DNA from 4 places in the Rhizobium sp. P1_B8 genome. Region 1 is predicted to be linked to each of the others. Evidence: predicted binding sites of a transcription regulator. Region 1 holds the regulator's gene; each other region holds the start of a gene.
What was found. Region 1 encodes LexA, which represses DNA repair genes until DNA is damaged. Its sites were predicted from a motif close to TGTTCNNNNTGTGTTCNG; they were not measured.
Positions count from the first base shown of each region.

Region 1 (7,901 bases):
GCAGCAGCCTCGCAATCACTGCGTGCCGGCATGCGCATGCTGGGCGAAGAGGCGGACCATGGCCGCCTGCTGCTGTTCTCACCGGTCTTCCTCGGGGCCGGCTCAGCCTTCTGGTTTCTAGCGGCATCGGACTTCCCGCTCATTGCATCGCTGCTCTGCCTGTTGGTGCTGACCGTCGCGGTTCTCATCGCCAGCCGCAGCCGGGCGGCTTTGCGGGCAACGCTGCTGGCGCTTGCACTTGTCGCCTGCGGCGTGGTCTCGGCGCAGCTCGAGAGCCGACGGGCTTCGACCGTGATCCTCGATTCATCAGTGACGACGACGGTGACCGGCCGTGTCGAGCGGCGCGAAGGCGATGGTCGCGGGCGGTGGCGCTATATTCTTGCCGTCACCGGCACAGAGGCGCCGGAGGTGAAGCGGCCGCCGGGGCGCATAACCGCGATCGTCCGCGGCGCGGACGCGCCTTTCGAGATCGGTGATATCATAACCGGCAGAACACGGCTGACGCCGCCAGCAGGTCCAGCGCTTCCTGAGCTCAACGACTTCTCCTTCGGTGCCTATTTCGATCGCATCGGCGCCAACGGCTTCTTCTACGGTGCGCCGACAAAGGTCGATTTGCAGGCAGGTCCGCAAGCGGCCAGATCGACGACGGAAGCGCTGCTCGAAGGTCTCTACCGGCTGCGCAGCGGTATCGGCGACCGCATAAGGTCGATCCTGCCCGGCGACACCGGCGCTTTTGCCGCTGCTCTGGTGACGGACGAGCGGCGCGCCATCTCGAATGAGACGACGGAGGCGCTGCGCCAGTCCGGTCTGGCTCATATCATCGCTATCTCCGGCCTCAATATGGCGCTGTCAGCCGGCATCTTCTTCGTCGGTTTCCGCATGCTGCTCAGCCTCTTTCCCGGTGTCGCCCAAGCCTATCCGACCAAGAAGATCGCCGCTGCCGGCGCGCTCATCGCCGTCACGGCCTATTTCCTGATCTCCGGCTTTGCCGTCTCGGCCGAACGCGCCTTCATCATGATGGCGATCATGTTGATTGCCGTCTTCTTCGACCGGCCGTCGATCAGCCTGCGCAATGTCGCTCTCTCGGCGCTCGTCATTCTCGCCATTTCACCGTCTGAGGTCTTGGGTCCGAGCTTCCAGATGTCCTTTGCTGCGACATTGGCGTTGGTATCTGGCTACCAGCTGTGGAAGGACCGGCGCGTCCGCGAAAACGCTTTCCTGAAGCTGCCGGTTTTTCGGCCCGTCGTTACGGTTGCGGGTTTCTTCGGCGGCGTCTTCCTGACCTCGCTGATCGGCGGCTTTTCTACCGCGCTGTTTTCGATCGAGCATTTTCATCGCCTGACTGCCTATGGCCTGCCGGCAAACCTCGCGACGATGCCGATCATCTCCTTCATCATCATGCCGGCCGGGTTGCTGGCGATGCTGCTCATGCCTTTCGGTCTGGATGTTTTGCCTTGGAAGGTCGTCGGATTCGGCCTCGATCTGGTGATCTCGATCGCAAAGACGGTGTCCGGCTGGGGTGGCGACATCGGCATCGGCCGCTTGCCCGCTTGGTATTTCGCGATAGCCGTCGCAGGCTTTCTGCTGCTGACGCTGCTCCGCACCCGGCTGCGCCATATCGGCACGTCGATCATCGCGATCTCGACGCTAGTCCTCTTGCTTCTGCCGGTTCCCCGGCCGCCGGATCTGGCGATTTCGGAGGATGGTGGTCTCGTCGCAATCGTCGAGGCGGGGGCCATGGCTTCCAACCGTGAAAGACCGCCGGATTTCATCTTCGACCAGTGGCAGAGAGCGCTGGTCCTGCCGACGCATCACCCGCCGAAGATGCTGGATGGTCCTGTTATTCCGCCGGAGGGAGAAGACCGCCGCGTCAGGCTTTCCCGCGATCAGCAGAACGAAGCAAGGTCGGCGATGCGGGCGGCTGCAGCGGCCGGTGAAGCAAACCGCTTTTCCTGCGTCAAGAAGGCCTGGTGCACATCAAGGCTTGGCAATGGTCACGTGGTTGCTGTCATCGACAATGCCGCCTATCTCGGTCCGGCATGCGACGCGGCCGATATCGTCGTGACGTCGGTCCGCCTGCGCTTCAACAGCTGCCGCTCAGGGGCGACGCTCTTCACCGGCGAAACGTTGCGCAAGACCGGTTCCGTCGAGTTGCGCTTCGCCGACGCCGGCCTGGAGGTCGCAACCGCATTCGATGCATTGTCGCGGCCATGGATGCGGCATCGCGCCTATGACTGGCGCAGCAACAGTTTTGCCGAATCCAGACTGCCTGATGTCAGTGATAGCGGCGAATGAGGCCGACGAGCTTGCCCTGAACCTTGACGCGGTCCGGCCCGAAAATCCGGGTCTCGTAAGCCGGGTTGGCCGCTTCCAGTGCGATCGAGGCGCCCTTGCGGCGGAAGCGTTTGAGTGTCGCTTCTTCGTCGTCGACGAGAGCAACGACGATGTCGCCAGGACTTGCGGTGCTGCCGTTGCGAATGATCACGGTGTCGCCGTCGAAGATGCCGGCGTCGATCATCGAATCGCCCTTGACCTCCAGCGCATAATGTTCACCGGAACCGAGCATGTCGGCCGGAACGACGATGTCGTGGGTGTTGTTCTGGATCGCCGAGATCGGAACACCGGCGGCGATACGGCCCATGACCGGCACGGAGACCGAGTTGCCGTTGTCGGCGACGGGTTTTGTGGGAGCAGGAGTGGCGACCGGCTGCGGCTTGCCAAGGCTGCCCTCGATGACGCTGGGCGAAAAGCCCCGCCGGGGCTGAATGCTGGGGCTGTAGGCCTCCGGAAGCTTGATGACCTCGAGCGCACGGGCGCGGTTCGGTAGGCGGCGAATGAAGCCACGTTCCTCGAGCGCCGTAATCAGCCGGTGAATCCCGGACTTGGAAGCGAGGTCCAGGGCATCCTTCATTTCGTCGAAAGATGGCGGAACGCCGGATTCCTTCATGCGCTCATGAATGAAAAGGAGAAGCTCCTGTTGTTTGCGCGTGAGCATCGACGTTGTGACCTCGTGATTGAAACAAATCCAGAACAGACACTATATGTTCCATATGTGTTCCGCAAGTAGCTAAATTTCCGTAAAACTTGGCGCCAACTCGTTGAGATTTTTATTTTCATTCGCCGGATTGGGACACATGTCTTGCATTGAGGGGCGCGCCATCGCACATCTCTTGCCGTTTCCAGGAGGGATATCATGAACGAGCGTTCCGCCAAGCCGCACCCGCTGGATCATGTGGTGCTGCCCGTCGTCAACATTGATCTGGCGCGCGAGAGGCTTGGCAAGCTCGGCTTCACCGTTGCCGCCGATGCACGCCATCCCTTCGGAACGGAAAACGCCTGCGTCTTTTTTGCCGACAAGACCTATCTGGAGCCGCTCGGGATTGCGAGTGTCGAGGAGAGCGAGGCCTCAGCGCGGCAAGGCAATGTTTTCACCGCCCGCAACCGGGCCTTCCGCTTCCGCTGCGGCGAGGAGGGGCTTTCGGGGCTTGCTTTCGGTAGTAAGGATGCCGGCATCGATCATCAGAACTTCGTCGGCAACGGATCGAGCGCCGGCGAGATGCTGCAGTTCACCCGGCCGATGACGATGCCGGACGGTTCTGAGAGCATCGCCGGCTTCAAGCTGGCTTTTGCCGGCGACCTGCGCGCGCCCGATCTCTTCCTTTTCAGCGTCGAACGCGTCAATCCGCTGCCGGCCGACCGCGGCGCGCTGGAGACGCATGCCAATGGCGTCACCGGCATTGCCGAGATCGCGCTCTGCGCGCCTGATGCCGCCGCTTTCGGGGCCTTCGTCGGCCTTGCCGCGGCGCAGGCGGCAGTCGAGAAAACCGGTTTTGGCGTCAATGTTGCTGCTTCGAACGCGAAAATCAGCCTGATGACGCCGGAAGGGCTAGAAGCCTATTTCGAGATCGCCGGCTCATCCGCCGATCGCGGCCTGCGTGGCCGGGCAATCCTCTTCATTGTCGCCGATCTTGCCGTGACAGAAGCGCATTTGGCTGCTAACGGGGTGACATACACGCGCAAGAACAATCGCATTCTGGTGAAGCCCGCGCCCGGGCAGGGCACGCTCTTCGCCTTCGAGGAGACACGATGAGCACTGAGACGAATTCCGAAGTCAAGATCGGCGAAGGCCAAGGCCAGGTCACCTTTTCCAATACCGGCCGCCTGTCGCTGATTGCCGGTCCCTGCCAGATGGAGAGCCGCGACCACGCCTTCATGGTTGCCGGCACGCTGAAAGAGCTTTGCGCAAAGCTCGGCATCGGCCTCGTTTACAAGAGCTCCTTCGACAAGGCGAACCGCACCTCGCTCTCGGCTGAACGCGGCATCGGGATCGAAAAGGGCATGGAGGTCTTTGCCGACCTCAAGAAGGAATTCGGCTTTCCTGTCCTGACCGACGTTCATACCGCCGAGCAATGCGCGGAGGTGGCAAAGGTCGTCGACGTCCTGCAGATCCCGGCCTTCCTTTGCCGACAGACCGACCTTCTCATCGCCGCCGCCAAGACCGGCCGCGTCGTCAATGTCAAGAAGGGCCAGTTCCTCGCTCCCTGGGATATGAAGAACGTCCTGAAGAAGCTCAACGCCAGCGGCAATCCGAACGTGCTGCTGTGCGAGCGCGGCGCCTCCTTCGGCTATAACACGCTGGTTTCCGACATGCGCTCGCTGCCGATCATGGCGGCGATGGGCGCGCCCGTTATCTTCGATGCCACCCATTCCGTGGCGCAGCCGGGTGGGCAGGGCGATTCCTCCGGCGGTCAGCGGGAATTCGTGGAAACGCTGGCGCGCGCAGCAGTGGCCACCGGTATTGCCGGCGTCTTCGTCGAAACCCACCAGGACCCCGACAATGCACCTTCGGACGGCCCCAATATGGTCTATCTCAAGGACATGCCGCGGCTGCTTGAAAAGCTGCTTGCCTTCGATGCGGTCGCCAAGGTTTGACGTTCAACAGCCTGACATGATCGTGCTATAGGCATGTCGCGAAAAAGTGTGCAGCGGTTTTGCGACAACGACATGCGGAAAGCCAAACACCTAAAGCGTGGCAAGCGAATCTGAAGATCGCGACGCGCTTTAGGCGAGATCCGAACGCTGGTTCGAAGGCTGGAAATTGCAGCATTGTAATTTGCACGCCTTCGACTAAGACAGGTTTCGAACCGACTTATCACCACCCACCGAGCAGGAAGAACCCATGACTGCAATCACCGATATCATCGCCCGCGAGATTCTCGATAGCCGTGGCAACCCCACCGTCGAAGTCGATGTCTATCTCGAAGATGGCAGCATGGGCCGCGCGGCCGTTCCCTCGGGCGCCTCCACGGGCGCGCATGAGGCGGTCGAACTGCGCGACGGCGGCAAGCGCTACCTGGGCAAGGGTGTCGAAAAGGCGGTGGAAGCCGCCAACACCGAGATCTTCGACGCGATCGGTGGCATCGATGCTGAAAACCAGATCCAGATCGACAACATCATGATCGAGCTGGACGGCACGCCGAACAAGTCGCGCCTCGGCGCCAATGCCATCCTCGGCGTGTCGCTCGCCGTCGCCAAGGCTGCCGCCCAGGCGTCCGGCCTGCCGCTCTACCGTTATGTCGGCGGCGCTTCCGCCAGCCTGCTGCCGGTGCCGATGATGAACATCATCAACGGCGGCGCCCATGCCGACAATCCGATCGATTTCCAGGAATTCATGATCCTGCCGGTCGGCGCCGATTCGATCGCCGAAGCCGTGCGCATGGGTTCGGAAGTCTTCCATACGCTGCGCAAGGAACTTGCCGCGCAGGGCCATAACACCAATGTCGGCGACGAAGGCGGTTTCGCACCGGGTCTGAAGAGTGCTTCGGAAGCTCTCGACTTCATCATGAAGTCGGTCGAGAAAGCCGGCTACAAGCCGGGCGAGGACATCTACCTCGGCCTCGACTGCGCCTCGACCGAATTCTTCAAGGACGGCAAATACGTTCTCGAAGGGGAAGGCCGCACGCTGGAATCGGGCGCCATGGCCGAATATCTGGCTGAGCTCGCCGCCAAGTATCCGATCATCTCGATCGAGGACGGCATGGCCGAAGACGATTGGGACGGCTGGAAGACGCTGACCGACCTGACCGGCAAGAAGACCCAGCTCGTCGGCGACGATCTCTTCGTTACCAACTCCGCCCGTCTTCGCGACGGCATCCGCATGGGCGTCGCCAACTCGATCCTCGTCAAGGTCAACCAGATCGGCTCGCTGACGGAAACGCTCGATGCCGTCAACACGGCGCACAAGGCGGCCTATACCGCCGTCATGTCGCACCGCTCCGGCGAGACCGAAGATTCGACCATCGCCGATCTCGCGGTCGCCACCAACTGCGGTCAGATCAAGACCGGCTCGCTGTCGCGTTCCGACCGTCTTGCCAAGTACAACCAGCTGATCCGCATCGAAGAGGGCCTCGGCCCGCAGGCCCAGTATGCCGGCCGCTCGATCATTCGCGGCTGATCGGATCTGATGTTCAATGCTTGACCCGCGCCTTCCCGGCGCGGGTTTTTTATTGCGCGGTTTTTAGAGTCAACGAACGGTTAATCTCTGCGCGTTAGATTGAACGAATTGGTAATGCGTTCAAGAGCATGCGTGTATGTGGACAAAGCATCATAAGAAGAGAAAGATCGGTCGCTTCGTCATTCCGGCCATGACGGTCGCCTTCCTCTCCTATTTCGGTTATCATTGCATCCATGGCGATTACGGCCTGCGCGCAACGGAGACGTTCGAGCATCAGCGTGTCGCGCGTGAAAAAGAGCTTGCAGTCTTGAAGGCGAAGCGCGAACATCTGGAAAATCAGGTCGCGCTCCTCAGTGACGGCTCGCTCGACAAGGATATGTTGGACGAAAAAGCGCGTTATCAGCTCAACATGTCGCGCGCGGACGAGATCGTCATATTCAACCATTATTCCAATTAACCGAAAACAGGTTAATTGGAATTTTCATAGTTCTTCCAATAATTTAGCAGCGAATACGAGCCATGCAATTATGGCATTGCTGTGGTCATATTTCTTCCCTATGGTACGCCCCACCAAGAAACGACAAACCCATAGGGAGGGTTGAATGGCGCCGCGAAAGACCGCGACCGTTTCCAGCCGCAAAACTGCAGCAAAACCGGCAGCCAAAGCATCGAATGGAGGCCCTGTAGCCGACTTCGATCGCAATGAAGAGCTCAAGGCCTATCGCGAGATGCTTTTGATCCGCCGCTTCGAGGAGAAGGCCGGCCAGCTTTACGGCATGGGCTTCATCGGCGGCTTTTGTCACCTCTACATCGGTCAGGAAGCTGTCGTCGTCGGCATGCAGATGGCGCAGAAGGAAGGCGACCAGGTCATCACCGCCTATCGCGACCACGGCCATATGCTGGCAACCGGCATGGAAGCACGCGGCGTCATGGCGGAACTGACCGGGCGTCGCAGCGGCTACTCCCACGGCAAGGGCGGCTCGATGCACATGTTCTCGAAAGAGAAGCATTTCTACGGTGGTCACGGCATCGTCGGTGCCCAGGTCTCGCTCGGAACGGGTCTTGCCTTCGCAAACCGCTACCGCGGCAACGACAATGTCTCCATCGCCTATTTCGGCGACGGCGCCGCCAACCAGGGCCAGGTCTACGAGAGCTTCAACATGGCTGCTCTCTGGAAGCTGCCGATCGTCTATATCGTCGAGAACAACCGTTACGCCATGGGGACGTCGACCGCGCGCGCCACTGCGCAGTCGAACTACTCGCTTCGCGGATCCGGCTTCGGCATCCCCGGCATTCAGGTCGACGGCATGGACGTCCGCGCCGTCAAGGCTGCGGCCGACGAGGCGCTCGAACATTGCCGTTCCGGCAAGGGCCCGATCATTCTCGAAATGCTGACCTATCGTTATCGCGGTCACTCCATGTCCGACCCGGCGAAATATCGCTCCAA
Region 1 is NZ_JBFTZZ010000017.1:239,443-247,343, forward strand. Features, by position in the region: gene AC1D2N_RS21525 (ComEC/Rec2 family competence protein) at 1-2,295, shown strand, start outside; gene lexA (transcriptional repressor LexA) at 2,276-2,995, opposite strand; gene AC1D2N_RS21535 (VOC family protein) at 3,194-4,090, shown strand; gene kdsA (3-deoxy-8-phosphooctulonate synthase) at 4,087-4,932, shown strand; gene eno (phosphopyruvate hydratase) at 5,180-6,454, shown strand; gene AC1D2N_RS21550 (FtsB family cell division protein) at 6,591-6,911, shown strand; gene pdhA (pyruvate dehydrogenase (acetyl-transferring) E1 component subunit alpha) at 7,057-7,901, shown strand, end outside.

Region 2 (7,901 bases), on a different contig from region 1:
GGTCAGACGCCGCTTGGCAAGGTCGGGCAGTTCCAGGTCATCCAGAAACACATCGAGGAATTCCTCGCGCGTCAGCACGAAACGGAAGCCGTCCTCGCCATCGCCTTCGCCTGCATCTTTTGGTTTTCCACCCTTCCTGCCCGGCGGCCGTGGAATGATATCGCCTTCGACAAAGGCCCTGTTTCCCGGCAGGATGTGATCGGCGACGCCGCCGTCGCCCCTTCGAAGGCTCGGTTCGGCCATTCCATCGATCGGCAGGCTGATCTCACCGCCGTCGAGCACATCGCGAATGTTCCGGTTTTGCAGAGAACGCTTTACCGCCTGCTGCACGGCGCCTTTCATGCGCCGAAGAAACCGTTGCCGATTTTCCAGACTTTTACCGCGCGGATTTAGCCGACGGTCGACAATGTGCATATTGGCTCCACATTAACTTGCCTGTTTGACGCGCATGTACCATTCGACGAGGCGCCGAACCTGCCTCTCCGTGTAGCCCCGCGCAGCCATGCGCGAGACGAACTCGCTGTGTTTCTTTTCTGTTTCCGAATCCTTCTTCGAACCGAAGGAAATGACCGGCAAAAGATCCTCGACCTGCGAGAACATTCGCTTCTCGATGACTTCCCGGATCTTCTCGTAGCTTGTCCATGACGGATTCTTTCCGCCGTTGGCTGCCCGCGATCTCAAGCAGAACTTGACGATTTCGTTGCGGAAATCCTTCGGATTGGCGATTCCCGCCGGCTTTTCGATTTTCGTCAGTTCCTGGTTGAGGAGCTCGCGATCGAGAAGCTGGCCGGTATCGGGATCCTTGAAGTCCACGTCTTCGATCCAGGCATCGGCATAATCCACGTAGCGGTCGAACAGATTCTGCCCGTAATCCGCATAGGACTCAAGATAGGCCTTCTGAATCTCATTGCCAATGAACTCTGCGTAACGTGGCGCAAGATCGGCCTTGATGAACTCCAGATAGCGCTTCTCGACATCGTCGGAAAACTGCTCGCGGCGGATCGACTGCTCCAACACATACATCAGATGAACCGGATCGGCGCCAATATCCGTGGTGTCGTGATTGAAGGTGGAGGCGAGCACCTTGAAGGCGAAGCGGGTCGATATGCCGTCCATGCCTTCGTCGATGCCGGCGGCATCCCGATATTCCTGGACACTGCGGGCGCGCGGATCCGTCTCCTTCAGGCTCTCGCCGTCATAGGTACGCATCTTCGAGAAGTACGTCGAATTCTCATGTTTACGCAGACGCGAAAGCACGGAGAAGCGGGCCAGCATTTCGAGCGTCGCGGGGGCGCATGGCGCATCGGCCAGTTCCGATCCCTCGATCAGCTTTTCGTAGATCTTCTGCTCTTCCGTGACGCGCAGGCAATAGGGCACCTTGATCACGCAAATACGGTCGATGAACGCCTCGTTATTCTTGTTGGCCTTGAAGGTTTGCCATTCCGCTTCGTTCGAATGCGCAAGGACGATGCCGGAGAAGGGTATGGCGCCGATATTCTCGGAGCCGATATAGTTCCCCTCCTGCGTCGCCGTCAGCAGCGGATGCAGCATCTTGATCGGCGCCTTGAACATCTCGACGAATTCGAGCACGCCCTGATTGGCGCGGTTGAGGCCGCCCGAATAGCTGTAGGCATCGGGATCGTTCTGGGAATAGGTCTCCAGCTTGCGGATATCGACCTTGCCGACCAGCGACGAGATATCCTGATTGTTCTCGTCTCCAGGCTCGGTCTTGGCGATAGCGATCTGGCGCAGCCGCGAAGGCTGTACCCTGACGACACGGAAGCGGGAAATATCACCCCCAAAATCATCGAGCCGCTTCAGGCACCACGGGCTCATCAGTCCGCTCAGGCGTCGCAGGGGAATGCCGTATTGCTCCTGCAGGAGCGATCCCATCGTGTCCGGGTCGAACAGGTTGAGCGGACTTTCGAAAACGGGGCTGATCTCGTCACCCGCCTTCAGCACGTAGATCGGATGAAGCTCCATCAGCAGCTTCAGCCGCTCGGCCAGCGATGACTTGCCGCCGCCGACCGGGCCGAGCAGATAAAGGATCTGCTTGCGCTCCTCGAGCCCCTGGGCCGCGTGCCGGAAGAAGGAAACGATGCGTTCGATTGTCTCTTCCATGCCGTGGAAGCCGACAAAGGCCGGATAGATCCGGATGGTCCGGTTCATGAATATCCGACCGAGGCGCGTGTCCCTGGCGGTGTCGACCATCTGCGGTTCGCCTATCGCGGCGAGCAGGCGCTCGGTCGCATTGGCATAGGCAAGTGGTTCCTTTTTGCAAAGGTCGAGATACTCCGCGATCGACATATCGGTTTCGCGACGCGCATCATAGGTGCGGGTGAACGCATCAAATACGGATTCACTCAGCATGGGCCCTCCATTCAAGGTTAATGCCACAGGCTCTAGGTCGTCATACCAAGGAGATGGACACGACATTCCTAAGAATCAATAGTTTCGCAGGTATATTCCACGCTCACCGGCTGTTTCTGGCAATGCACAAAAACGTGCATGCACCGGTTATTTTTTTACTCTACGAAACTGTTCCTTATTGTAGTGGAGAAGGGTGCCATCGCGGTATCAGCACATTTCGCGACGTGACAGAAAGATGAAAAAGGTGTGCAATGTCGCCCGTGATTCGAGCACTGGAGAAATCGACGATTGGCAGCCAATCTGCGCAAAGTCGATGCAGGACAGCGTGTGCCGATCCGCTTCGGACATGATGGAAACGGACGCATCGCGACTATGCGCCCGTCATCGTGATCATACGCTAACCGCGCGACTCAGCCGTTGAATGCCTTCTCCAGCGCGGCGACATCGATCTTGACCATACCGAGCATCACTTCGGTTACGCGCCTGGCCCGCTCGCGGTTGCTGTCGGCGATCATTTCCGACAGCATGCGCGGCACGATCTGCCAGGAAAGACCCCAGCGGTCCTTCAGCCAGCCGCAGGCCTCCGGCGTGCCGCCATTGGCGAGAAATGCCTCCCATATCCGATCGATCTCGGCCTGGCTTTCCACAAGAATCGCGATCGAGAAGGAATGATTGAAGCTATCGAGCGGGCCGGCCTTCATCGCCAGGAAGGCCTGGTCGGCGAGCGTGAATTCGATCAGTTCAACACTGCCGGGAGGGCCGCTCGGCGTTTCCGCCGGCAAAATGGTGGTGCGGCCGATCCTGGAGTCCGGGATAACAGACACATAGAATTCGACGGCTTCGCGTGCTTCCTCGGCGAACCAGAGATTTGAAACGACCTTCGGCATGAAACGGCCTCCTTGTTGACGGTATTGATCCGGACTGCTGTCCGATGACCCAAGGACGCCCCATCGGCGCCGGTTCCGACAGGCCGCGAACCGAATTTTAGCCCCGCTCGCCCGCGTGACCACCATGGCCGCGCTCTGCGGCGGCATTGCTGCCCGCAACCTACCGCCCGGAACAGCGGCGGCTCGGGAATGAAAGCAGAACATCTTTTCTGGTCTTTCCTTCCCGAATCACTACATTACGCGCCATGAGCAATAGTTTCGACGATATGCCCTTCTTCGACGAAGAGCCGGGCGAGATGGCGCGCAAGCCGCAGCCGCCTGCCGCACCCGCCGAAAGGGCGCCCGTCGCCGGCGGCGGCATCGCGGCGCGCGCCATGGCGGCTCGCGACGGTGGCAAGCGGCCGGACTACCTCGCCGGGCTGAACCCCGAGCAGACCGAAGCCGTCGAAACGTTGGAAGGCCCCGTCCTCGTGCTGGCCGGCGCCGGCACCGGCAAGACGCGCGTACTGACGACCCGCATTGCCCATATCCTCAACACCGGCCGTGCCTTCCCCTCGCAGATCCTCGCCGTCACCTTCACCAACAAGGCGGCACGCGAGATGAAGGAGCGCATCGCGCTGCTCGTCGGTGGCGCCGTCGAAGGCATGCCCTGGCTCGGTACCTTCCATTCGATCGGCGTCAAACTTCTGCGCCGCCACGGCGAGCTCGTCGGCCTGCGCTCCGATTTCACCATTCTCGATACCGACGACGTCGTCCGCCTGATCAAGCAGTTGATCCAGGCCGAAGGCCTCGACGACAAGCGCTGGCCGGCCAAGCAGTTCGCCGGCATGATCGACACCTGGAAGAACAAGGGTCTCGGCCCCGCCGACATCCCCGAGGGCGACGCCCGCGCCTTTGCCAATGGCCGCGGCCGCGATCTCTATTTTGCCTATCAGGCGCGCCTGACGACGCTGAACGCCTGCGACTTCGGCGACCTGCTGATGCATCCGATCGCGATCTTCCGCAAGAACCCGGATCTCTTGAAGGAATATCACGGCCGCTTCCGCTATATCCTCGTCGACGAGTATCAGGACACCAACACCGCTCAGTACATGTGGCTCAGGCTTCTCGCCCAGCGCCCCAAGGGCGAGCCGCAGAACGTCTGCTGCGTCGGCGACGACGATCAGTCGATCTATGGCTGGCGCGGCGCGGAGGTCGACAATATCCTGCGCTTCGAAAAGGATTTCCCCGGCGCCAAGGTGATCAAGCTCGAGCGCAACTACCGCTCGACCGAACATATCCTCGGCGCCGCTGCCCATCTGATCGCCCATAATGAGGGCCGCCTCGGCAAGACGCTGTTCACCGACCGCTCCGATCCCGACGACGTCAAGGTGCAGGTCCACGCCTCCTGGGATTCGGAGGAGGAAGCCCGCGCCATCGGCGAGGAGATCGAGCAGCTCCAGCGCGGCAAGCATCTGCTGAACGACATGGCGATCCTCGTGCGCGCCTCCTTCCAGATGCGTGAATTCGAAGACCGCTTCGTCACCCTCGGCCTCAACTACCGTGTCATCGGCGGCCCGCGCTTCTACGAGCGCCTGGAAATCCGCGATGCCATGGCCTATTTTCGCCTGGTCGCTCAAGCCTCCGACGACCTCGCCTTCGAACGCATCATCAACACGCCGAAGCGCGGCCTCGGCGACACGACGGTACGTGCGCTGCACGACTATGCCCGCGCCCGCGATATACCAATGCTTGCGGCGGCGGCCGACATTATCGAGACGGACGAGCTGAAGCCGAAGGCGCGAAAGGCGCTCTTCGACGTGATTCAATCTTTCCGCCGATGGCAGGAACTGCTTGAAAACACACCGCATACCGAACTTGCCGAGCAGATCCTCGAAGAGTCCGGCTATACCGACATGTGGAAGAACGACAAGAGCGCCGAAGCCCCCGGTCGCCTTGAGAACCTCAAGGAACTGATCCGCTCGATGGAAAGCTTCGAGTCGATGCGAGGCTTCCTCGAACACGTCTCGCTGGTGATGGATGCCGAGACCAACGAGAACCTCGACGCCGTCTCGATCATGACGCTGCATTCGGCCAAGGGCCTGGAATTCGACACCGTCTTCCTGCCCGGCTGGGAGGAAGGCCTCTTCCCGCACCAGCGCTCGCTCGATGAGAGCGGCCGCGCCGGCCTGGAGGAGGAACGCCGCCTCGCCTATGTCGGCATCACCCGCGCCAAGCACCGCTGCCACATCTGGTTCGTCTCCAACCGCCGCATCCATGGCCTCTGGCAATCGACCCTGCCCTCGCGTTTCCTCGACGAACTGCCGGAAACCCATGTCGAGGTCGCCGAAATGGAGCAGAGCTACGGCGGGTACGGCCGCGGCGGCTACGGCCAGTCCCGCTTCGACAAGGCCGAACCCTTCGCCAACTCCTATTCCACTCCCGGCTGGAAACGCGCCCAGGCCAACAAGACCGATGCCACGCGCGACAATTGGGGCACCCGCTCCGGCCACGCCGTCGAACGTATCGGCTACGGCGAGAGCGGCCCCAAGGGGCGCACCATCGAAGGCGAGCTGGTGGCGAAATCGACCTCATCGGAACCGTCGAGGTTCACGCTCGGCGACCGCGTGTTCCACCTGAAATTTGGCAACGGCAACATCACCGGCATCGAAGGCAACAAGCTGACGATCGAATTCGACCGGGCCGGACAGAAGCGGGTCTTGGACGGGTTCGTCGAGCGCGTGTGACCTCGCATCAACACGGCGCGAAAACCTTCACCCGAGCATCCGCATCCTTCCGAGCCCGAGAATATCGTTGATCAGGGCAATGCCGATTCCGGCGGCGACGATTCCCAATCCAATCAGGAAGAGCCGGCGAGACCGATCATATTTGACGGCAAAGAGAGAATCGCGCGCCAGCAGATCGGCAAAGACCTTCACCTGGACGGCGATGCCGATGGTCAGAAACAGCATCGGCGGAATATCGATGCGGCTCCAGTCGTTGGGATTGGAAACCCAGACACTAATAAAATTAAGGGAGAAGCCGAGGATGATCCCGGCCGCCGTCAGCGATCCGTTGCGGAACGTCGCATCGATCTTTTCGTCTGGATCGGGCTCGGACATGGCTTCGCTCCGGCTTGCTGCTGAGGCAAGAAAGGCAGAAATCGCGGCAGGGAGCAAGATCGACCTGGCGTAGCGCTTCGAGAAGGCGGACGAAATGCCGCAGCGGCGGAGAGCTGGTATATCGCCCATTGCCCCTTCCGCAAGCCGCACCGGCGCGATCTCCTGCTATCGCAGGCATGTGCTTCCGCTCGCCAGAACCCATGGGCCGCCAAAAAAAGCCAATAATTCCAATGAAACAGTTTTGGTAACCGAAAGGTTAACGTGCGTCGCCCCGCGCCGTCAATCGCACTTCTACCCTGTCAAAACGTCGCTTTGACGCTTTGCGCAAATCAGCTTAGCCCAAAGGCTGCCCGCCCATGAAAGGCAGGCTTCACGACGAACTTTTCAAAGGAGGTTCAAGTGACCAGTGTTTCATCTCTCGGCAGCACAGTGACCCAGTACCAGTCTCCACTTTCCAGCCTCGACAAGAATGGCGACGGTGTCATTTCGGCGGACGAGTTGGCCGCCGCCTCGCCGTCATCGACATCGGGCACGACGTCGACCGACAGCGACGACAGCAGCACCGATATCGTCAAGAAGATCACCGCCGATATCCTGTCGCTGATGCTGTCCATGCAGAAGACCGACGGCAGCGACGATCAGGGCGACGGCAGCGATCAGAGCGACGACGATTCCAAGGGCGTCTTCGCAGCGATGGATACGAATGGCGACGGCAAGTTGACCGAGTCCGAATTCCTCGCCGCCGATCCGAACAGCATCAAGACTTCAGGTGATAGCGATCCGCTCCTCACCAAGGTGTTGAGCGACATGCAGACGGCCCTTCAGGCCTACCGCAATACCTACGGCGCTTCCGCCGCAGCAGGTGATTCCGCAGCCGATGACGTGGCGGCGGTCTAGCTGGCCAAGAACCGGGCTCTGCCGGGGGAGCCTCGATCCATCGATGCCGCACAAAGGCGTCCTACGCAGGCAGATCGATTTGCCGGCAATTGCCACCGTCGCGGGCTGCGATCCGGAAACCATGCACGAGCCGTTCCCATCCCTCCGCTCCATTTCAACACGAGAACCGCCACCAGCTAACGCAATGATTGCATTAGAGCATTCTGTTTCGACGACTTACTACCGCTAGTGCCAGAATTAACACTTGCGCGTCCGCGCCTGGAAATCCACTAGTTGATCCATTCAGTGTGCTTGGCGTCTTGCACTGCAATAAAGCGAAGGGATTGGCCTTGATGAAAGCGCTGCTGCTCGTCGATATTCAGAACGGCTTCTGTCCGGGTGGCAATCTGCCGGTGCCGGAGGGCGACAAGGTGGTTCCCGTCGCAAACAGACTGATCGATAGCGGCAAATACGATTTGATCGTCGCCTCGCAGGACTGGCATCCGTCTGGCCATGGCAGCTTTGCCTCCGCCCATCCGGGTGCCGCCCCCTTCGAGATGGGGGAACTGTCGGGCAAACCTCAGATGATGTGGCCCGACCACTGTATTCAGGGTACGCTTGATGCCGAACTGCATCCCGAGCTCAAATCCGAAGAGATCGACCTGAT
Region 2 is NZ_JBFTZZ010000001.1:628,838-636,738, reverse strand. Features, by position in the region: gene AC1D2N_RS03010 (YeaH/YhbH family protein) at 1-414, opposite strand, end outside; gene AC1D2N_RS03005 (PrkA family serine protein kinase) at 427-2,370, opposite strand; gene AC1D2N_RS03000 (VOC family protein) at 2,781-3,257, opposite strand; gene AC1D2N_RS02995 (ATP-dependent helicase) at 3,503-5,983, shown strand; gene AC1D2N_RS02990 (hypothetical protein) at 6,011-6,358, opposite strand; gene AC1D2N_RS02985 (EF-hand domain-containing protein) at 6,758-7,255, shown strand; gene pncA (bifunctional nicotinamidase/pyrazinamidase) at 7,588-7,901, shown strand, end outside.
Region 2: a site for LexA is predicted at 3,443-3,460, ahead of AC1D2N_RS02995 (ATP-dependent helicase). Genes of this name have one in related genera too.

Region 3 (7,901 bases), on a different contig from region 1:
TCGCCACCGTCGATCACGCGCCGCTCGAACGGCGCATCGGCCGGCACGTCGGAAGCGCCGGTGACGCAGGCGATCGAGCGCAGCTTTTCCTCCGGCACAAGATCGGGATCGTCGAGATAGACGCCGATCATCCGCATGTCGGGCTTGGCGAGGCCGCGGGCGTAAAGCGTGCCGAACAGCATCTCGAAGGCCTTGTCGATCTGCATGTAGGAGCCGGTATGGCCAACGCCGATCAGCTCGATCGGCGCGATCTCGCGTATGGTAACGTCTAACATGACTTTGATCTTTCCGTTAGGTGAGGGCTCATAGGCTGTGTGGCTTCCCTCTTTCCGGTAGCGGGCCGGCGGCATGCCGTAGACCGACTTGAAAATACGATTGAAGGATTGGAGATTGGGATAGCCTGATCGCTTTGCAATTTCACTGACGGCAAGTTCCGTGCGGACGATCTCGCCCGCCGCGTGATGCAGCCTGAGCCGCTTGACGGTTGCCGCCAGCGTCTCGCCGTAGATCGCCCGGTAGATCCTGTGCCAGTGATAGCTCGACATGCAGGCGATTTCGGCAAGGCGCTCCATATCCAGCTCCTCATCCAAGTGGTCGTGAATATAGGCCGAAACCCGTCTCAGACGGTTTTCATAAAGTGCCCATGCCGTTTCGCCATTCATGTCGGAACCTCGTGTAAATCGATCGGCTTGAGAGAACCATAACCCGATTTGACAAATCCTGCGGACTTGAACCTTCGGCGAATCCTGCGTAGACCGGAAATCCGGCTCGAACCCAAAAGGAATGATAGATGCCGGATTTTTCAACATTAATGCTCTTTGCCGCCGCAGCGCTGGTGCTGACAGCCACGCCCGGCCCCGACATGCTGCTGATCGCCTCCCGCAGTATCGGCCAGGGACGCGCTGCCGGTTTCCTGACCTATGCCGGAATCGCGCTCGGCACCTATTGCCACGCCCTTGCCGCAGCATTCGGGCTGTCACAGCTCTTCATGACCGTGCCTGCCGCCTATGAAACAGTGCGCTGGGCCGGCTGTTGCTATCTTCTCTATCTCGCCTACAAGACGGTCCGCTCGGAAGGCGCCGCCTTTCAGCCGGCATCGACGCTGAAGCGGCTGTCTGGCCGGCGTATCTTCTTTGCAGGCCTTGCCACCAATCTGCTCAATCCGAAGATGGCGCTCTTCGTCATGGCGCTCTTTCCGCAATTCGTGAATGCGTCAGCCGGATCGCTGACGATGCAGATGCTGATACTTGCAAGCGTCCTGAACGGTATCGGCCTCGTCGTGAATGGCGCCGTGATTTTCCTCGGAAGCACGATCCGTTCGAGACTTCAATCAGCGAGCCGTTTCCCCAAGTTGCCGCAATATATCCTGGCAACGGTCTTCACCGGGCTCGCCTGTCGCCTTGCGCTGCAGCCGCGAAACTGAACATCGACTGACCACCGTCGTTGAAAACAAAACCGGCTGCGAAATCCATGATCTCGCAGCCGGTTTGAATTTCAAACTGTTGTCAGGCGGCAGTTCAGCCGGCAAGTGCCACGGCAACCGCCTCGATCGCTTCATCGGCCTTCGATCCGTCGGGGCCGCCGGCCTGCGCCATGTCGGGGCGGCCGCCGCCGCCCTTGCCGCCGAGGGCGGCAGATGCGATTCGGACGAGATCGACGGCGCTGTAGCGCTGCACGAGATCCGGTGTCACCGCCACGACAGCACTTGCCTTGCCGTCGTCGGACACACCGACGAGAGCAACGACGCCGGAGCCGATGCTGGTCTTGCCGTCATCGGCAAGCCCCTTCAAGTCCTTGGGATCGACGCCCGAAATCGCCTTGCCGAGGAACTTGACGCCGGCCACTTCGCGCACGGCATCGACCGAGCCGCCCTGCCCGCCGCCCATGGCGAGTTTGCGCTTGGCGTCAGCCAGTTCCTTTTCGAGCTTGCGGCGCTCGTCCATCAGCGCCTCGACACGTGACAGAACTTCGCCCGGCTGCACCTTCAGCGAGGCTGCAAGCGTCTTCACACGCTCGTCCTGTTCGGCCAGATATTCGCGCGCCGATTCGCCGGTGACGGCCTCGATACGGCGAACGCCGGCGCCGACGGCGCTGTCACCGAGAACGCGGATCAGGCCGATCTGGCCAGTGGCCCCGACATGCGTGCCGCCGCAGAGTTCGATCGAATAAGGCTTGCCAACCTTGGCGCCACGCACGCCCTCGCCCATCGCCACGACGCGGACTTCATCGCCGTATTTCTCGCCGAACAGCGCCATCGCGCCTTCAGCGATCGCATCGTCGACGCTCATCAGCCTCGTGGTAACCGGCGAATTCTGCAGCACGATCTCGTTCGCCATATCCTCGACGATCTTCAACTCCTCGGCCGACATCGGCTTCGGATGCGAGACGTCGAAACGCAGGCGCTCGGGCGCGACCAGCGAACCCTTCTGCGCCACATGGGTGCCGAGCACCTCGCGCAAAGCCTCGTGCAACAGGTGGGTCGCAGAGTGGTTGGCGCGCAGCCGCGAACGGCGGGCATGATCGACCGTCAGCACGACCGCATCGCCGTCCTTGACCACGCCGTCGATGACAATACCCTGATGCACGAACAGGCCTTCGCCTCGCTTCTGCGTATCTGAAATCTCGATCTTGGCGTGGTCGGACGAGATCACGCCGGTATCGCCCATCTGGCCGCCGGATTCGCCGTAGAACGGCGTCTGGCTGACGACGATCTGCACCTTGTCGCCGGCCTTGGCCTCGGTCGAAACCGCGCCCTCTTTGACGATCGCCTGCACGACGCCTTCGGCCGTTTCGGTGTCGTAGCCCAGGAATTCGGTCGCACCGTGTTTTTCCCTAAGCTCGAACCAGACGGTTTCCGTCGCCTTCTCGCCGGAACCGGCCCAGTGCGAGCGGGCTTCGGCCTTCTGGCGCTGCATCGCATCGGTGAAGCCGGAGATGTCCACGCCGATCTCACGGGCACGCAGTGCATCCTGTGTCAGATCGAGCGGGAAGCCGTAGGTGTCGTAGAGCTTGAAGGCGGTCTCACCATCCAGCATATCGCCCTTGGAAAGATCCGTCGTCGCGTCCGACAGAAGCGACAGGCCGCGTTCCAGCGTCTTGCGGAAGCGGTTTTCCTCCAGCTTCAGCGTTTCCGAGATCAGCGCCTCGGCGCGCACCAGTTCCGGATAGGCGCGGCCCATCTGCTGCACCAGCGTCGGCAGCAGCTTGTAGACCACCGGTTCCTTGGCGCCGAGCAGCTGTGCATGGCGCATGGCACGGCGCATGATGCGGCGCAGCACATAACCGCGGCCCTCATTCGACGGAAGCACGCCGTCGGCGATCAGGAAGGCCGAGGAGCGCAGGTGGTCGGCGATAACGCGGTGGCTGGCGCTGCCTTCCGCCTTGACGCCCATCGTGTCCTCGATGGTGCCGATCAGCGTGCGGAAGAGATCGGTGTCGAACACGCTCTGAACGCCCTGCAGAATGCAGGCCATGCGCTCCAGCCCCATGCCGGTATCGATCGACGGGCGGGGCAGCGGGTTGCGAACGCCGGGTTCGGTCTGCTCGAACTGCATGAAGACGAGGTTCCAGAATTCCAGGAACCGGTCGCCATCTTCCTCCGGTGAGCCCGGAGGGCCGCCCCAAACATTCTCACCCTGGTCGATGAAGATTTCCGAGCACGGGCCGCAGGGGCCGGTATCGCCCATCTGCCAGAAATTGTCAGAGGTCGGGATGCGGATGATCTTGTCGTCGGAAAAGCCGGCGATCTTCTTCCACAGCGTCGCAGCTTCTTCATCCTCGGAATAGACGGTCACCAGCAGGCGGTTTTTCGGAAGGTCGAAGCCTTCGGTGACGAGCTTCCAGGCAAGCTCGATCGCATTCTCCTTGAAATAGTCGCCGAAGGAGAAGTTGCCGAGCATCTCGAAGAAGGTCAGGTGGCGTGCAGTATAGCCGACATTGTCGAGGTCGTTGTGCTTGCCGCCGGCCCGCACGCATTTCTGCGAAGTCGTCGCCGTCGAATAGGGACGCTTTTCGAGGCCGGTGAAGACGTTCTTGAATTGCACCATGCCGGCATTGGTGAACATCAGCGTCGGGTCGTTGCGCGGTACGAGCGGGCTCGACGGAACGATCTCATGGCCGTTCTTCTTGAAATAGTCGAGGAAGGTCGACCGGATATCGTTCACACCGCTCATGCTATGCCCTTCAATGCTGCCGGAGGCAGGTAAATTTAAATTCATCGGCTTTTAACGTTCGCCCCCGCCACTGTCCAGCAGACAAACAAAACCGGCCGCATTCTCATCAGGAATGCGGCCGGTTGGAACTGTCCGATGAGTTTAAGCGCGAAAATTACATTTCCGCAGTGGCATCGCCATCGCCGTCATCCGGGTCCGGTCCGCCATTCTGCAGGAAGCGGTCGGCGATCAGGCCGGCATTCTGGCGCAGCGACAGTTCGATCTCGCGGGCGAGATCCGGATTGTCGCGCAGGAAAGTCTTGGCGTTTTCACGGCCCTGGCCGAGACGCTGGCTGTTATAGGAGAACCAGGCACCCGACTTTTCGACGATGCCGGCCTTGACGCCGAGATCGACCAGTTCGCCGGTCTTGGAGACACCCTCGCCATACATGATATCGAACTCGACCTGCTTGAAGGGCGGCGCCATCTTGTTCTTGACGACCTTGACGCGGGTCTGGTTGCCGATCACCTCTTCGCGCTCCTTGACAGCGCCGATGCGGCGGATGTCGAGGCGCACGGAAGCATAGAACTTCAGCGCATTGCCGCCCGTCGTCGTTTCCGGCGAACCGAACATGACGCCGATCTTCATGCGGATCTGGTTGATGAAGATAACCATGGTGTTCGACTTGGAGATCGAAGCGGTGAGCTTGCGCAGCGCCTGGCTCATCAGTCGTGCCTGCAGGCCGGGAAGGCTGTCGCCCATTTCGCCTTCGATTTCGGCGCGCGGCGTCAGTGCGGCGACCGAGTCGACGACGAGAACGTCAACGGCGCCGGAGCGCACCAGCGTATCGGTGATTTCGAGCGCCTGCTCGCCGGTATCGGGCTGCGAGATCAGAAGGTTCTGCAGGTCGACGCCAAGCTTGCGGGCATAGACGGGATCGAGCGCATGTTCGGCATCGACGAAGGCGCAGATGCCGCCCTTCTTCTGTGCTTCGGCAATCGTCTGCAGTGCAAGCGTCGTCTTACCGGAGCTTTCCGGCCCGTAGATCTCGATGATGCGGCCCCTCGGCAGGCCACCAACGCCGAGTGCAATATCGAGGCCAAGCGAGCCGGTCGAGATCGTCTCGATCTCGACAACATTCTCGTTGGAGCCGAGTTTCATGATCGAGCCCTTGCCGAACGACCGCTCTATCTGTGAGAGTGCCGCTTCAAGCGCCTTGCTTTTGTCCACCGATTTGTCCTCTACCAGCCGCAATGAATTCTGAGACATCCGATCCACCTTTAGGTTATTGAAGCCGCTCAAGCAATGTCGAGTTTGTACCCTATTTGTTCCATTCTCGCAACAGGCGATCAAATAGTTGAAAGAAAAAGGTAAAACGACACGTGTTCTGCATTTGTTTTATCAATGAAAAGCAACGACTTAGGCCAAAAGTGCCGACTCGGCCGCGGCAGGGCGCACCGTATCGATTCGTCCTTCGGGCATCGGGAGAGCGGATCGGATGAAGAAAAAGATTCTTGTTCTCGGCGGTGCGCATATCGACCGGCGTGGCCGAATCTCGGGCGAGACGGCGCCTGGCGCCAGCAATCCCGGCACCTGGTTCGAGGAGCCGGGCGGCGGTGGCTTCAATGCGGCGCGCAACCTCGCAAGGCTCGGTTTTCAGGTGACGATGATCTCGCCGCGCGGCGGCGATCCGATGGGCGAGACGGTTGGAGAAGCTGCCGATTTCTCCGGCATCGACGACCGGCCTTTCGTCTTCCTCGACCGCAAGACGCCGAGCTACACGGCGATCATCGAGAAGGACGGCAATCTGGTGATCGCCCTTGCCGACATGGATCTCTACCGCTTCTTCGTGCCGCGGCGTCTCTCCATCCGCTGGGTGCGGGAGGCCTTCGCCGCCCATGATTTCATCCTCTTTGACGCCAACCTGCCGGAAGAGACGATCGCGGCGATCGTCGCAAAGGCGCATTCGCTCGCCAAGCCCGTTGCGGCAATCGCCATCTCGCCGGCCAAGGTCGTCAGGCTGAAACCCTGCATCGGGGATATCGATTACCTGTTCCTGAATGAGGCTGAAGCCGCCGCCCTTGCCGGTGAGCGGCCGGAGGAGGCTGCGGGCTGGCCGCCGTTGCTGAACGAAATTGGCATCAGGAACGCCGTCGTCACCCGTGGCCGGCGCGAGCTCGTCGCGCTTTGCGATGGCCGCGCCGTGACGTTGCAGCCGCCGATCGCCGACACTGTCGCCGATGTCACGGGTGCCGGCGATTCTCTTGCGGCCGGCACACTCGCCGCATTGATATCAGGCCTGCCGCTCGAAGAAGCCGTCCGCCACGGCACCGCGGCCGCGATACTGACCGTGCAGTCGCGGCACGCCGTCAACGAAAATCTGACGCCCGATCTGCTGAATGAGGCGCTTGCCCTTGTTCCCAAGGTCAGAATTCTGCATTGAAGCGGCTAATTAAATAGTTGAGCATGATGTCGTCCGAAAACCGCTCACACTTTTCGGCATCATGCTCTGTCGATCACAGGACAAGACCATGACCAAGCCCATCTCCCCTCTTTTGCCAATCGCCTATTCGAAGGAAGTCGCCAGCGCCAAGCAGCGCGGCGCGCCTGTGGTGGCGCTGGAATCGACCATCATCACCCACGGCATGCCCTATCCCGGCAATATCGAGATGGCCCGCAGCGTCGAGGCGATCATCCGCGAACAGGGTGCAGTGCCGGCAACGATCGCCGTCATTCACGGCACGCTGCATATCGGTCTTGAAGCCGCGGAATTGGAGCAACTCGCCAAGGCGACCGAAGTGATGAAGGTGTCGCGCGCCGATCTCGCCTTCGCCATCGCCGAGCGCCGCACCGGCGCCACCACGGTCGCGGCGACGATGATCGCGGCGGCGCGCGCCGGCATCCGTGTCTTTGCCACAGGCGGCATCGGCGGCGTGCATCGCGGCGCCGAGGAAAGCTTCGATATATCAGCCGATCTCGAGGAACTGGCGCGCACCGGCGTCATCGTCGTCTGCGCCGGCGCCAAGGCGATCCTCGACATTCCAAAGACACTGGAAGTGCTGGAAACCCGCGGCGTGCCGGTCGTCACCTATGAGAGCGAGGAATTCCCCGCCTTCTGGTCGCGCTCCTCGGGCATCCGCAGCCCGCTGTCGCTGAACAGCCCGGCCGCCATCGCCAATTTCCAGACGGTGCGCGAGCAGCTCGGCGTCGACGGCGGCATGCTCGTCGCCAATCCGGTGCCTGAGGCCGACGAGATCGCACGCGAGGAGATGGAAATCTATATCGAGCGGGCGCTCGACAGCGCCGAGCGCGACGAAGTCACCGGCAAGGCGGTTACGCCCTATCTGCTCTCCACCATCTTCGACCTGACGGACGGCCAGAGCCTCAAGACCAATATCGCGCTTGTTGAGAATAATGCGCGGCTTGCGGCTGAGATTGCGGTTGCGTTGAGTGAATGAAGGTTTACGGGCTGGCAGGTATCAATTTTTAGCAGAGAGGTGGTGCCGTTCCAGCCCACCTCTGCCCTGCCGGGCATCTCCTCCACAGGTGGGGAGATTACAAGCGGCAAAACCTTCGCATCGCATCAACGTTTCGCCGAGCTGCATGGATATTTGGTTAGGGAGCCAGTGCACCCAGCCGATCTCCCCTCCTTGTAGGGGAAATGCCCGGCAGGGCAGAGCGTGCCCTCCGACAGCACCTCACTCACCCATCCAGCGTCTCCTTCACCACAACAGCGAGCTGCTTCAGCG
Region 3 is NZ_JBFTZZ010000013.1:52,165-60,065, forward strand. Features, by position in the region: gene AC1D2N_RS16845 (AraC family transcriptional regulator) at 1-662, opposite strand, end outside; gene AC1D2N_RS16850 (LysE family translocator) at 791-1,423, shown strand; gene alaS (alanine--tRNA ligase) at 1,518-4,172, opposite strand; gene recA (recombinase RecA) at 4,327-5,421, opposite strand; gene AC1D2N_RS16865 (carbohydrate kinase family protein) at 5,651-6,595, shown strand; gene AC1D2N_RS16870 (pseudouridine-5'-phosphate glycosidase) at 6,684-7,610, shown strand; gene cckA (cell cycle histidine kinase CckA) at 7,855-7,901, opposite strand, start outside.
Region 3: a site for LexA is predicted at 5,468-5,485, ahead of recA (recombinase RecA). Genes of this name have one in related genera too.

Region 4 (7,901 bases), on a different contig from region 1:
CCGGTCTCGAAATGGCGGAAGGAAGTCTGCACCGAGGGCGCGATCACCTCGATGCCGAGGCGCTTGGAATCCTGGCGGAAATCATTGACCTTTTCCGTGTTGGACATGTCGAGCGTCATCGAGGCGGCGAGGAATTCGACCGGATAATGCGCCTTCATGTAGGCCGTCTGGTAAGAGACGATGGCATAGGCGGCGGCATGCGACTTGTTGAAGCCGTAATTGGCGAACTTCGCCAGCAGTTCAAAGATATTGTCGGCCTGCGGCTTCGATACGCCATTCTTGACGGCGCCAACGACGAAGCGTTCGCGCTGCTGGTCCATCTCGGCCTTGATCTTCTTGCCCATGGCGCGACGCAGAAGGTCGGCTTCGCCCAGCGAATAGCCGGACAGCACCTGGGCGATCTGCATCACCTGTTCCTGATAGACGATGACGCCCTGGGTTTCCTTGAGCAGGTGGTCGATCATCGGATGGATCGATTCCAGCTCTTCGTCGCCGTGCTTGCGGGCATTGTAGGTCGGGATGTTCTCCATCGGGCCGGGACGGTAAAGCGCCACCAGCGCGATGATGTCCTCAATGCAGTCCGGCTTCATGCCGATCAGCGCCTTGCGCATGCCGGCACTTTCCACCTGGAACACGCCGACCGTCTCGCCGCGCGACAGCATCTCGTAGGTCTTCTTGTCGTCGAGAGGAATGGCTGCGAGATCGACCTTGACGCCGAGCTTGGCGACGAAATCGACCGCAACCTTCAGCACCGTCAGCGTCTTCAGGCCGAGGAAGTCGAACTTGACGAGGCCAGCCTGCTCCACCCATTTCATGTTGAATTGGGTGACCGGCATGTCCGAGCGCGGATCGCGATACATCGGCACCAGCTTGGAAAGCGGCCGGTCGCCGATGACGATGCCGGCGGCATGGGTCGAGGCATGGCGGTAAAGCCCCTCGATCTTCTGGGCGATGTCGAGCAGCCGCGCGACCACAGGTTCTTTCGCCGCCTCCTCCTGCAGCTTCGGCTCTTCCTCGATCGCCTTGGACAACGGCGTCGGATTGGCGGGATTGTTCGGCACCAGTTTGCAGATCTTGTCGACCTGGCCATAGGGCATTTCCAGCACGCGGCCGACGTCGCGAAGGGCGGCGCGCGCCTGCAATGAACCGAAGGTGATGATCTGTGCCACCTGCTCGCGGCCATACTTGGCCTGGACATAGCGGATCACCTCTTCGCGGCGATCCTGGCAGAAGTCGATGTCGAAGTCGGGCATCGAGACGCGTTCCGGATTGAGGAAGCGCTCGAACAGCAGCGAAAAACGCAGCGGGTCAACGTCGGTGATCGTCAATGCATAGGCGACCAGCGAACCGGCGCCCGAACCGCGGCCGGGACCGACCGGAATGTCATGCTGCTTGGCCCATTTGATGAAGTCGGCAACGATCAGGAAGTAACCGGGGAAACGCATGCGCTCGATGACGCTGAGCTCGAATTCCAGCCGCTCGCGATAATCCTTCTCCTCGTAACCCGGCGACATGCCGAGCGTCGAAAGCCGCATGTCCAGCCCTTGGACCGCCTGGCGGCGCAACTCGCTCGCCTCGGCGCGCTCGGCCTCCTCGGCATCGTCGGTCGCACCGGTGAAGCGCGGCAGGATCGGCTTTCGCGTCTTCAGCACGAAGGAGCAGCGCCTCGCGATCTCGATCGTATTTTCCAGCGCTTCCGGCAGGTCGGCGAAGAGCTTGGCCATCTCGGCCCGGCTCTTCAGATAATGATCCGGCGTCAGCCGGAAGCGGCTGTCGTCGGAGACGATGGCGTTGTGCGCAACCGCCATCAGCGCATCATGGGCGTCGTAGTCGTCGCGTGTCGGAAAGAACGCCTCGTTGGTCGCAACCAGCGGCAGGTCGTGGGCATAGGCGAGCCCGACAATCTTCTGCTCGTGCCGCTTGTCGTAAGTGCCGTGCCGCTGCAGCTCGACATAGAGCCTGTCGCCGAAGAGACGCTTCAGCGTCAGCAGCCGGGCTTCCGCCTGGGCCGGATGGCCTACCTTGATCGCCACGTCGACCGGCCCGGTCAGGGCGCCGGTCAATGCGATCAGCCCTTCCGTGCCTGCCTCCTCCAGCCAGGAGGCACTGATATGAACGGCCTGATTGCTCTCGCCGCCGAGATAGGCGCGGCTGACGAGATCGACCAGCCTTTCGTAACCGGCATCCGTCGCAGCGAGAAGAACGATCGCCGGCAGCTTGACCAGGGCCTGCTGGCCGCCGCGCTTTTCCGTTTCCAACCCGTCTTCCATGTCGATCGAGACCTGGCAGCCGATGATCGGCTGCAGGCCATCCTCCATCGCCTTCTGGGAGAATTCGAGGGCGACGAACAGATTGTTGGTGTCGGTAATCGCAATCGCCGGCTGGCTGTCGCCGGTCGCCTTGTAGAGGATCTTCTTCAGCGGCAGCGCGCCCTCGAGAAGCGAATAGGCGGAATGGACCCTCAGGTGGATGAAGCCCGGCGTACCGCCGGTCGCCTCACCCGTTGAACCCTTTGCCGTATCCGCCATGACATGCCTTCCCAATCACCCGAATGAATCGGACTCATTGTCGGCATAGAGGGCGATGATGTCCAGAAGAAGTCCCGCATCCGGACCGCATGATTGCCATGCGGTCCCCTGAAAACTTTAGAGCGCCATGACGATGAGCGAAAAGCTGGCAACGAACATTGCGATGGAGGTGAATGCTGCGATATCACGGATCATGTCAGTCATCGGGCTCTCCTTTACTCGTTATGTTTTCAATTTGTTCCATGTATGTTCTGTTGTCAACAGGAATCTTTTCCTTCTTTCTTGTGTTTGAAAAATGCCGAGATGCGCACCTGCGAATCGCTGGGAGCCAGTACCCGATGATATGGGCGGCAGCTGTCCCTTCTGGCCTGCCATATCGGTCATGGCGCCTAGGTGGCCAGCCTCATCGAGACGACCCGTTTATTTCAAGTCTATGTTCCTCTTTTGTTCTTTACACATCGCAGCATATTTGCCAGCATCCAGCCGAGAAGAGGAGAATGAGATGTTCGATATTCCGATGCTGAACGAATTCGTCGTGGAGGCGAAGGCTGCGACCTATGTCGGCGGCGGCGTGGCGCGCGTACCCTGCCGGGCGAGCTCCCACGATATCGGTTACGAACGCGGCGACTGGCGCTATCTCGACAGCTATTTCGGCGGCACCGATTTCGCCGGACAGGAGGTGGTGCGGCTTGCCGACGAGCCCATCTGGGCGATGAATTATTTTGGCTGCGTCATTGCGCCGAAGCTCATCGACGGCACAGCAGCCGGGACGGTAATCAAGACAGCACTTTCAGCGATGTATCGAGAGGGCCGGTTTCTTGGCGGAATGGAATTCGACCATCCGTTCGGCCGCTATATCGACCGCAGCGAAGGCGGCTGCGAGCGGTTCAGCGGCCACGAATGCATCATGGTCGACGGCCAGAAGGCCTATGCGCTCGACTATCGCGGCGGGCTGATCGTGCCCTGATCGCAGCCTTAAAGCGCATCGCGTCAATCTCGCAAAACCACTGCAGGCTTTTGGGCGACATGCATCAGAAATCGACGATCTTGCCGTCGGAGATCGTCACGCGGCGATCCATGCGGCGGGCGAGCTCGTGATTATGGGTGGCGATGAGGGCAGCAAGGCCGGACTGGCGCACCAACGCTTCCAGCGCATCGAAGACGTAGCTTGCCGTTTCGGGATCGAGATTGCCGGTCGGCTCGTCGGCAAGAAGAAGAGTCGGCGCATTGGCGACGGCACGGGCAATCGCAACGCGCTGCTGCTCGCCGCCGGAAAGCTCGCCCGGGCGATGCGAGCCACGATGGCCGATGCGCATATAATCGAGAAGCTGGCCGGCCCGCTCTCCGGCTTCCTTCCAGGACAGCCCGGCGATCAGTTGCGGCATCATGATATTTTCAAGCGCCGAGAATTCCGGCAGCAGGTGATGGAACTGGTAGACGAAGCCGATTTCACTGCGGCGGATCGCAGTGCGTTTCTCGTCGCTCAGGCCGTCACAGGCATGGCCGTTGATGTTAACCTCACCGCCGTCCGGATGCTCCAGCAGGCCGGCGATATGCAGCAGCGTCGATTTGCCGGTGCCGGAGGGCGCGACAAGAGCGACGATCTCGCCCTTCGACATCGAAAAATCCGCGCCCTTCAGGATCGGGAGCAGCGTATGGCCCTGCCCGTATTGGCGCTCGACGCCGGTAAGCTTGAGAACGACGTTGCGATTCATGAAGGCGGCATTCCTTATTCGTAGCGCAGGGCCTGCACCGGATCGAGCCTGGAGGCACGCCAGGCCGGGAAAATGGTCGCGATGAAGGAGAGCGTCAGCGCCATGACGACGATCGAGATCGTTTCGCTGAGATCCATCTCGGCCGGCAGCTGGCTGAGGAAATAGACCTGCGGATTGAAGAGCACGGTGCCTGAGATCCAGGAGAAGAACTGGCGGATGGATTCGATGTTGACGCAGACGAGGACGCCGAGCAGAACGCCGGCAATGGTACCGACAATGCCGATCGCCGCCCCGGTCATGAAGAAGATGCGCATGATCGCACCGGCGCTGGCGCCCATGGTGCGCAGGATGGCGATATCGCTGCCCTTGTCCTTCACCAGCATGATGAGGCCGGAGATGATGTTCAGCGCCGCCACGAGCACGATCAGCGTCAGGATCATGAACATGACGTTGCGCTCGACCTGCAGCGCCGAGAAGAAGGTCTGGTTGCGCTGGCGCCAGTCGGTGATGGCGATCTGGCGGCCGGCTGCCTCCTCCACCTTGGGCTTTAGATTGTCGATATCGTCGGGGTTGTCGACGAAGAGCTCGATCGACTGCACCAGTCCCTCGGCATTGAAAAAGAGCTGCGCTTCCTCGAGCGGCATGAAGATGATCGAGGAGTCATATTCCGACATGCCGATCTCGAAGAGCCCGGAGATCTTGTAGGACTTGATGCGCGGATTGACGCCCATCGGCGTGATGTCGCCTTCCGGCGAGGTCAGCGTGATGAGGTCGCCGACGCGCAGACCGAGCTGGTCGGCCATGCGGGTGCCGATCAGCACGCCTTCGCCGGAGGCATAACCCACCATGTCGCCTGATTTGATGTTGTCGGAGATCGTCTTGAGCTTGGTCAGGTCCTCGGCGCGGGCGCCGCGCACCAGCGCGCCGGTGCTACCGCCGGCCTGGGCGGAGGCGAGCACCTGGCCTTCCACCAGGGGTAGCGCCATCTTGATGCCGGGTACGGCGGCGAGCTTGCCGCTGAGGACAGGATAATCGGTGAAGGGGCCGTCGACCGGCTGGACGATCATGTGGCCGTTGATGCCGAGAATACGCGAGACGAGTTCGGTGCGGAAGCCGTTCATCACGGCCATGACGATGATCAGCGTCGCAACACCCAGCATAATGCCGACGAAGGAGAAGCCGGCGATGACTGAAATGAAGGCCTCCTTGCGGCGGGCGCGCAGATAACGCCACGCCACGAGGCGTTCAAAGGTGGAAAATGGCTTGCCAGCCGGACCCAAGCCGGATTTTGAACTCCGGTCCACTGCTGCCTCTGCCATTTCGCCTCCGTTTCCTAAGCCACAAACCGATTGATCGCCGCTTCGATGGTCATCGTTTCGCGGGCGCCGGTCTTGCGGTCTTTCACCTCAACTTCGCCGTTTGCGACCGCGCGCGGGCCGGCGATGATCTGGACAGGCACACCGATCAAGTCGGCAGTCGCGAATTTGGTGCCGGCCCGGTCGTCGGTATCGTCGTAGAGCACATCCTTGCCGGCCTTGGTCAGCGCGGCATAGATCAGCTCGCAGGTATCGTCGCAGGCCTGATCGCCCGCCTTCATGTTGATCACAACGATATCGAAGGGCGCGACCGATGCCGGCCAGATGATTCCGTTATCATCATGCGATGCTTCGATGATGGCGGGAACAAGGCGTGTCGGGCCGATGCCGTAGGAACCCATGTGAACGAAGTGTTCCTTGCCATCAGGTCCCTGCACTTTCGCGCCCATCGGCTCGGAATATTTCGTGCCGAAATAGAAGATATGGCCGACCTCGATGCCGCGTGCCGACAGGCGGTCGCCTTCGGGAACGGCGTTGAAGGCCGCCTCGTCGTGCATTTCCGAGGTCGCCGCATAGAGCGAGGTCCACTTGTCGAAGATCGCCTGCAAACCCTCGACACTGTCGAAATCGGTATGTTCACCAGGAATATCGAAATCGACGAAATCCTTATGGCAGAAGACCTCGGATTCGCCCGTGTCGGCGAGGATGATGAATTCATGGCTGAGCTTGCCGCCGATCGGGCCGGTGTCGGCGCGCATCGGTATGGCGCGCAGGCCGAGCCGGTCGAAGGTTCTGAGATAGGCGGCGAACATCTTGTTATAGGAATGCTCCGCCCCTTCGGGCGTCAGATCGAAGGAATAGGCATCCTTCATCATGAATTCGCGCGAGCGCATGGTGCCGAAGCGCGGACGGATCTCGTCACGGAACTTCAGCTGGATATGATAGAGATTAAGCGGCAGGTCCTTGTAGGACTTGATGGAGGAGCGGAAAATATCCGTCACCATCTCTTCGTTGGTGGGGCCGTAGAGCATCGGCCGATCCTGACGGTCCTTGATGCGCAGCATCTCCTTGCCGTAGGCGTCATAGCGGCCGCTTTCCTGCCAGAGCTCGGCCGATTGCAGGGTCGGCATCGAAAGCTCGATGGCGCCGGCGCGGTTCTGCTCCTCGCGGATAATGGCGTTGACCTTGTCCAACACGCGTTTGCCAAGCGGCAGCCAGGAATAGATGCCCTGCGACTGCTGGCGGATCATGCCGGCGCGCAGCATCAGCCGGTGGGAGACGATTTCCGCCTCCTTGGGGTTTTCCTTGAGGATGGGCATGAAATAGCGGGACAGACGCATGGCGGATTCCGGAGCAGTTGAGATCCCGCGGCAGGCGGAATCGAAGGCAAGTGTTGATGTGGGAGCGTTCATAGCCGCTTCGCGGCAGGAAGGAAACCCGCAACGGATGTCGGCAACCTCCCGGAAGCGCATGTTCGCACCCGCAAAATGGAAGGGCGTGAAAAAGCGCGTGTTTATAAGGACTTGAACGAAAATCTTGTCAACAGAAAAATTTTGCTAGAGTGTAGCAAAAATGCAAAAAAAGCTGATGACAAAGCCCAATGTTTGAGCTAGTTTTAGCTCACAAAACAGGCAGGGAGTTAAATTCTTGCCGAATTCGCGGTCAAGTCTTGGGAGGATCAGATCTTAGGCGCGCTCGTCGCAGCCCCGGCAACGGTTACAGATCACGCGATACTTAAAACAAGGCTTTTAGCCTTGTTTTTTTTTGGCATTTCGGCCTCGCCCCATCCAAAAATCCCGCCGACTTCCGTAACGGGATGATCCTCATTCCGTTACGCGAGCTCTTTGCCGCAACAGCATGACGCTGGTATGACGAAGTTCGCTTTCATTAAGCTTGCATATGCTCAAAGTTTGAGCAAAAGCCACGGCTCAATAGAAGCTGGGGCCGAGTTGCGGCAGGGCATCGAAGCCCCAGCCGAAATAGGTGTCGCAGACATACCAGAGGCCGTAGATCAGAGCCGAAATCAACGTCGTCAGTGAAAACACGAAAGCAGCGCGAAACCGCGTGGGCGCGCTCGGAACGGTGCCGAGCACGACGTCGTTGTCGTCCGCTTGGGTGCGCAGGCCGATCGGCAGGACGGCAAAAAGCGTCATCCACCAGATGATGAAGTAGACGGCAAATCCCTGAAGAAAGATCTGGAGCATTATGGTTCCCGTTGATGCCGCGCTGATATCGCGTCCTTATACGGCGGAATGGCGACCAACTCAAAGCAGGCGAAGCGTTTAACCGCCTTCTGGTCACTCTGCCGCAGCAGGGCTATCACTCTGCCGCAGGCTCAGGCC
Region 4 is NZ_JBFTZZ010000009.1:36,944-44,844, forward strand. Features, by position in the region: gene dnaE (DNA polymerase III subunit alpha) at 1-2,528, opposite strand, end outside; gene AC1D2N_RS13225 (DUF5680 domain-containing protein) at 3,031-3,495, shown strand; gene AC1D2N_RS13230 (ABC transporter ATP-binding protein) at 3,560-4,243, opposite strand; gene AC1D2N_RS13235 (lipoprotein-releasing ABC transporter permease subunit) at 4,258-5,562, opposite strand; gene proS (proline--tRNA ligase) at 5,577-6,899, opposite strand; gene AC1D2N_RS13245 (DUF1467 family protein) at 7,488-7,763, opposite strand; gene mce (methylmalonyl-CoA epimerase) at 7,895-7,901, opposite strand, start outside.
Region 4: a site for LexA is predicted at 2,765-2,782, ahead of dnaE (DNA polymerase III subunit alpha). Genes of this name have one in related genera too.